2 linked regions of the Nodosilinea sp. E11 genome follow. The protein of the gene in region 2 interacts with the protein of the main gene of each other region in a pairwise test. Links are inferred from orthologs where the notes say so. Each region holds a gene or a part of one and is shown on either strand. Other genes may lie near its edges.

Evidence for each region.
Region 1: the proteins of pheT (region 2) and secD interact in binary tests that used the Escherichia coli proteins (3 or more experiments, as listed by UniProt). The link is inferred for Nodosilinea sp. E11 from one-to-one orthologs.

What each region holds. Positions count from the first base shown.
Region 1 is NZ_CP136520.1:1,324,257-1,327,536, reverse strand. What follows is about bases 343-3,252. They hold secD (protein translocase subunit SecD), read right to left. Parts: upstream 2,552-3,252; coding sequence 1,133-2,551; downstream 343-1,132. Other genes in these bases: RRF56_RS08240 (alpha-ketoacid dehydrogenase subunit beta), read right to left, coding at 2,669-3,252; secF (protein translocase subunit SecF), read right to left, coding at 343-1,124. Also shown: RRF56_RS08255 (hypothetical protein), read right to left, coding at 1-126; more of secF, read right to left, coding at 144-342; more of RRF56_RS08240, read right to left, coding at 3,253-3,280. UniProt on the Escherichia coli protein: Part of the Sec protein translocase complex. Interacts with the SecYEG preprotein conducting channel. SecDF uses the proton motive force (PMF) to complete protein translocation after the ATP-dependent function of SecA.
Region 2 is NZ_CP136520.1:959,156-962,593, reverse strand. What follows is about bases 344-3,411. They hold pheT (phenylalanine--tRNA ligase subunit beta), read right to left. Parts: upstream 3,063-3,411; coding sequence 624-3,062; downstream 344-623. Other genes in these bases: RRF56_RS06645 (DUF4349 domain-containing protein), read left to right, coding at 344-443. Outside these bases: more of RRF56_RS06645, read left to right, coding at 1-343.

The DNA of each region.
Region 1 (3,280 bases), 370 kb from region 2 along the record:
GGGGCGCAGGCTCCAGAGGCTAAGGCTGCCGACAGTCAACCACAGCAATCCACTAATGACCCACCAGCGGCGCAGTATAATCACCCGCAGGCGTTCTAAACGTGAGCTATGGCTCAGTGAGGCCATGGACAACGTCCTTGTAATTAGCTAAAGCTCTCAGGCGGCGAGGTGTCGTCGGATGAGGCGAGGGCCATGTCTGTATAGGCCTGACCACTGCGCTCTCGCCACAGGGCGAGCAGCGAACTGGCCACAAAAATGCTGGAGTAAGCCCCGGCCAAAAAACCAATAATTAGCGCTAGGGCAAAATATTTTAGAGTTTGGCCGCCAAACACCACGATCGCCACTAGGGGTAGCACCGTGGTGAGGGAGGTATTGATCGATCGCCCCAGGGTTTGGTTAACGGCGCTGTCGACAATGTCGTTGATGTGGGTGCCAGGGTGCAGCTTGCTATTCTCGCGAATGCGATCGTAAATCACCACCGTGTCGTTCACTGAGAAGCCCACAATGGTCAGCAGCGACACAATAAATAGGCTATCGACCTCGACTCCCAGCACCAGACCCAGCACCGCGAACGCTCCTACGGTGATGGCTACATCGTGCAGCAGGGCTAGGATGGCCAGCAGTGCATAGTCAATCTTAAACCGCAGGCTGAGGTAGATCACAATGCCTGCAAAGGACACCAGCAGGGCTAGTAGGCCCGACGATAGAAGCTGCCGCCCAATCACCGGCCCCACCGAGTCAATCTGGGTTGAACTGGCGTCAAAGGGGCCAATGGCTTCGTCAAGGGCGCTTTGCAGGGTGGCCCGTTCCTCCACATCTAGGTTGCGGGTGCGAATTGAGAGCACCTGCTGATCTTGGCCCAAAATTTGCAGGCTGCTGGAGTCTAGCCCCTGTTGGCTGAGCACCTGGCGCACCTCGGTCAGATCAATTGGTTCGGTACAGGTCTCGCTGATGGTACAGGTGCGGCTGAGCTGTAGGCGGGTGCCGCCCACAAAGTCAAGGCCCGGATTCAGGGGTGCCCCGAACTGCTGCCACGACAGCGCCATGGCTACCAAACTAGCTAATACCAGCAGCCCCGATACGGCCCACCACAGACTTCGCTGCTGAATGATGTTGAGCTTCATGGTCACTCCTAGGGGCGAACGGTGGTTAAACCGGGGCAAAACAGATTTGGCCGCCGGAACTGGGGCAGGCTAATGGCCAAAAACAGCAGGGTACGACTACAGGTCAGGGCTGTAAACATGCTGATGATGACGCCAATGGCCAGAGTGAGGGCAAACCCTTTCACCAATCCAGCCCCAAAATAAAACAGTGCGAGGCATGAGATCAGCGTGGTCACATTGCTGTCTAAAATGCTGGAAAAGGCGCGATAAAACCCCGATTCTACTGACCGATACAGGGTTTTGCCCGATCGCAGCTCTTCGCGGGTGCGCTCAAAAATCAGCACGTTGGCATCGACGGCCATGCCAATACTGAGAATAAACCCGGCAATACCCGGCAGGGTGAGGGTCACCCCCAGCAGATTAAAGGCGGCCCAGGTGAGTAGGGCATAGATAACCAGCGACAAATCGGCCAGGATGCCCGGCAGGCGGTAGTACACCGCCATGAAAATTAGTACAAGCACCAGGCCAACAATGCCAGCGTAGAGGCTGCGCTGAATGCTATCGCGGCCCAAGGTAGGGCCAACGGTGCGGTTTTCAACCACTTCTACCGGCAGGGGCAGGGCACCGCCCCGCAGCTGAATTTCGAGGTCGCGGGCCGACTCGGCGGTAAAGTTGCCGGAAATCACCGCACTGCCGCCGGTAATACCGGTTTCAGCGTACTGCACGTTGACCGTAGGGGCGCTCAGCAGGCGGTTGTCGAGAAAGATGCCGATGCTGCGCCCGGTACCGGCAATGGCTCGACTGAGTTCGGCGAAGGCGTTGCCGCCCTGGTTATTGAACTGAATCACCACTTCCCAAAGAGTGCCGCTGGTGGGGCGGGCGATCGCATCGGTCAGCTGATCTCCTCCCAGGGTGCTGGGCTCAAACAGGTTGGCAATGGCGGCTTCACTACCGGCGATATCGGCCTGAAGCCGATCAATGCGGGCCTGGGTTTCAGCATCTACGGTTGTTTCTGAGGGCAGGGTAGCCTGAATTGCGGCCAACTCGCCCAGGTGACCTTGCAGCACCTGGTTTTCGATCGCGAGTTGCTGTTCGGTGCCCGCCCGTTGGGCACGGAACTCCAGCTGTGCTGTGCCCCCCAGCACCCGCTCTGCCTGCTGGGGGTCGCTAACGCCGGGCAGCTGTACCAGCAGCTGATTGTTGCCTAACTGCTGCACGATTGCCTCTGAGACGCCCAGGCCGTTGACGCGGCCCTCAACCACGGTTTGCACCGCCTCCATTTCCCGCTCGGTGATAGTGGGAATGGCCTCGGTGGGTTGCACCTGAATGGTGAGCTGAGAGCCGCCTCGCAGGTCTAACCCCAGTCGGGTGGGAATTTGGCTAATGATCACCACAGCGGCGATGGTGAGCGCCAAAATAACCCCTAGCCAAGCTCGATATTTTGCCATTGCGGTTTGCTGTGGTGTGAGTGCAGGTAAGGGATGGTCATCCCTCAAGAACATGAGAAGGGAACGGTTTATTCTCCAATTGAGCCATGGTGGGCAATGCCCACTCTACAGCTGACCCTAGACGTTAAGGGCGACCATGTTTTCGACGGCGGCCTCAATTTGTTTGGGTTGCACAATGGTCAATGTCTCTAGCTTACCGTTGTAGGGGGTGGGGATGTCTTGGGAAGACAGGCGCACTACCGGAGCATCGAGTTCGTCAAAGTAGCGATCGTTAATTGAGGCAATGATTTCGGCCCCAATGCCGCCGGTTTTCATGCATTCTTCGACGATAATCACGCGGTGGGTCTTTTTGATCGACGCGCCGATGGTGTCGAAGTCAAGGGGCTTGAGGGAGATGAGGTCAATCACCTCGGGGTCAATGCCTTTTTTCTCTAGGCCCTTCACCGCCTGGGTGACGTGGTGGCGCATGCGCGAGTAGGTGAGAATAGTGACGTCTTTGCCGGGGCGCACAATCTCGGCTTTGTCGAGGGGCACCACGTACTCGTGGTTGGGCAGATCTTCTTTCAGGTTGTAGAGCAGCACATGCTCAAAGAACAGCACCGGGTTGTCGTCGCGGATGGCGGCTTTAAGCAGTCCCTTGGCGTTGTAGGGGGTAGAGCAGGCCACGATCTTCAACCCCGGCACGGCCTGGAAGTAGGCCTCCAGGCGCTGAGAGTGCTCGGCTCCTAG
Region 2 (3,438 bases):
AGCTGGTCGATCTGGAGGCGCGGTTGAAGAATCTGCGCCAGGCTGAGGCGGCCCTGCTAGAAATCATGGCGCGATCGGGGGAAATTTCCCACGTGCTGGAGGTGGCGCGGGAACTCAGCACCGTGCGCGAGGGTATTGAGCGAATGGCGGCTCAGCAGCAAAATCTCCGGCGTCAAGTCGCCTTCTCCCAAATTGACCTGACCCTGCAAAGCCCTGTTACCTCAGTGCCACCGTTGCGGCCCGTGGGCGAAACCCTTGGCAACACCTGGAAATCGGCTACCCAGTCGGTCAAAACATTCACCGTTAGCGGTCTAAAGCTAGGGCTGTGGCTGCTAGCCTTTAGCCCCTACTGGGTGCTGCTGGCGGCGCTTGGCTACGGCGGCTATCGGCTTTGGCAGAGTCATTCGCAGCCGCCTGCGACTGCGGAAGCTGACAACAGCTAAGCGCTCTGGCCCAGCCCGCTTTCCCTGGTGACGTTTGCTCATACCGAATCTGACCTACAAAACCCCGATTCGAAATTGATACCTCGTAGGAGCATTGCACTGCAATGCCCCGACAAATCGGGGGTAGACAGATAGGATTTAGTATCAGATGCCGACTTGGGAACGCGGATTTTGGAGCGCTTAGCTGCGCAGCGTTACGCCGAACTGTTTCTCTAGGGTGGCACGCACCTTTTGGTGAACAGGGTCTACGGCATCGTCAGTAAGAGTCTGATCGGGGGAGCGGTAAACCAATCGAAAGGCTAGGCTGCGCTGTCCTTGGGGGACGCTTTCACCCCGGTACTCGTCGAAGAGGGCGACCGACTCTAGCAATTTGCCCCCGGCTTTGGTCATGGCAGTCGTTAGGTGGGCGACGGTGACCTCTAGGGGAGCGTAGAAGGCCAGGTCGCGATCGCTCACCGGGAAGGTCGAATACGCCGCGAACTTAACTGACTTTTGCAGTACCGGCACCAGGCAGGTCTCCAGCGCCGACCAGTTGAGCTGAAACACATAGACTTCGGCGGGCAACTGCCGCTGCTGGCGCAGTTGGGGGTGTAGCTGGCCAAAGCGTCCCAGCTCTAGCCGCCCCCGCACCCACAGCGATGCGGTGCGACCGGGGTGAAACCGAGGATCGGTGCTGTCGGCGCGGTAGTCAACCGCTAGCCCCAGGCGACTAAACACGCCGTCAAGCACGCCTTTGGCCTCGTACCAGGTGAGCGGTTGAGCCTGACCACTGGTAACCCACTGGCTCGATCGCCCGTCGCCTCCCACAATGCCACCGATCGCTTCCGCCTCGTGAATACCCGCCTCGTCTTGCCAGAAAATATGGCCAACCTCAAACCCGTTCAGCGGGCCGTTGCCCTGGTTGAGGTTAAAGGCGTAGGCCTCAATCAGACCATCGACTAGATCCTGGCGCAGGGCAGAGTATTCAGGAAAGAGGGGGTTGGCGAGGGTAACCTGGCGATCGCTAATCGGTTTAGTCAACGAGTAGTGCAGCAGCTCCGTTAGCCCAGCGGCGCGAAAGGACTCGCGCAGCCGACGGTGCAGGGCCGCTTCTACCGAGAGCGAGCCGCCGATCGCCTTTTGGGGCAGGGTATCGGCAAAGTGGTTGTAGCCGTAGAGGCGAGCTACCTCTTCAATCAAATCAATTTCGCGCTCTAGATCGCGGTAGCGGTAGGGAGGCACCGTCACCGCCCACACGCCCGCAGCCTCGGTCGCCACAACCTGGCAGCCCAGGGTTTCTAAAAGGGTTTGAATCGTTTCGGGAGGTAGGTCTTGGGGGTGGTCACCCAAGTTGGTGACCTGGCCGAGCAGTTGGGTGACCCGACTCAGCCGCAGCGTGAGCACCCGGCTGGGAATGGTGGCTCCTAGGGCAGTGGTGCCGGTGGTTTGGGCCACCACGGTCGCTCCGGCTACCTCTTGCAGGAGCTGGAGGGCGCGATCGCAGGCGAGTACCAACTCCGCCGGGTTTACCCCTCGCTCGTAGCGGGCCGAGGCCTCGGTGCGCAACCCCTGGCTGCGGGCCGACTTGCGAATGGCCGCCGCATCAAAAAAAGCGGCCTCTAGCATGACGGCTACAGTACCGTCGTGGACCTCAGTGGCTTCGCCGCCCATCACCCCAGCCAGGGCCACGGGTTGGTCATTGGCGGTAATCAATAGCGTCTCGGGGGCTAGCTGGCGCTTTTGACTGTCAAGAGTAACCAGGGTTTCGCCAGCATGGGCGTAGCGCACGCCGAGACTGAGGCTGTCCCCGGTCGTCACCAGGCGATCGCGGTCAAAGGCGTGGAGCGGTTGGCCCCACTCCAGCAGCACGTAGTTAGTGATGTCTACCACATTGTTAATGGGGCGGGTGCCCGCCGCCTGGAGTCGCTGCTGCAACCACTGGGGTGACGGACCAAGAGCAATATTTTCAAGCACCGTACCAATGTAGATGGGGCAGGCTTTGGCATCGGGCAGCGAAATTGCCGGAGCCCCTGAACTGCTGGGGACGGCAACGGACTTAGTGACTGGTAAATGCAGCGCTGCCCCCGTAATCGCCGCCACCTCTCGGGCAATACCCACCATGCTGAGCGCATCGGCCCGGTTAGCGGTGGAGGTCACGTCCAAAATCACGTCATTTAGCCCTAGTAGGGGGCGCACGTCCTGGCCCAGCTCTAGGGCTTCCGCCTCAAAGATATGAATTCCTTCAGACTCTTTAGCCAACCCCAGCTCGGCTAGAGAGCAGATCATGCCTGCCGAGGGTACCCCCCGCAATTTACGGGGCTTAATGGTCAAATCAACTACGGGCAGATAGGTCTCGACGGTGGCGACGGCCACGTAGATGTTGGCCTGCACATTGGCAGCGCCGCACACTATAGTTGACGTATTGGCTTCACCAATATCGACCACACAAACGCTGAGTTTATCGGCATCGGGGTGCGGGGTGCGCTCTACCACTCGCCCGACCACCACGCCATCAGCCCAGGTGCGTCTGTCCTCAATATCTTCGACCTCAAAGCCGGCCATGGTCAGGGCATCAGCCAGCTCCCCTGGAGAAAGCTGGACATTGACGTATTCGTTGAGCCAGTTCAGAGATATGCGCATGGTAGGGCTAGGAGACCGCTAAAACGTCTAGAACGCTGTGGTTTATTGCCCAAACATTCTACCCTGCGGCCATTGCATCTACCCAAAGGACAGCCGCCGATTGACCACATCTCCCCTAGGTCACTTAACAAAGGGGGATCGAAATTTCATCGACTTTTCACATTTCGCCTCAATTTCGCGCAGAAGTATATATCCCTTGGGATGAATGCTATAACCCCCCTCGGAAAGAGGGAACAATTGGGGTAATGTGGCAGTACCGCATGGGGTCGGCCCTCATAACCCCCGCATTCGCGGTGTTGTGGCTCCCTGTTGACGGCCTCCGCTGCTGGCAACTCAATCCCAGATGAGGCCTTTGAGCCTCGTTTAGACATCCACC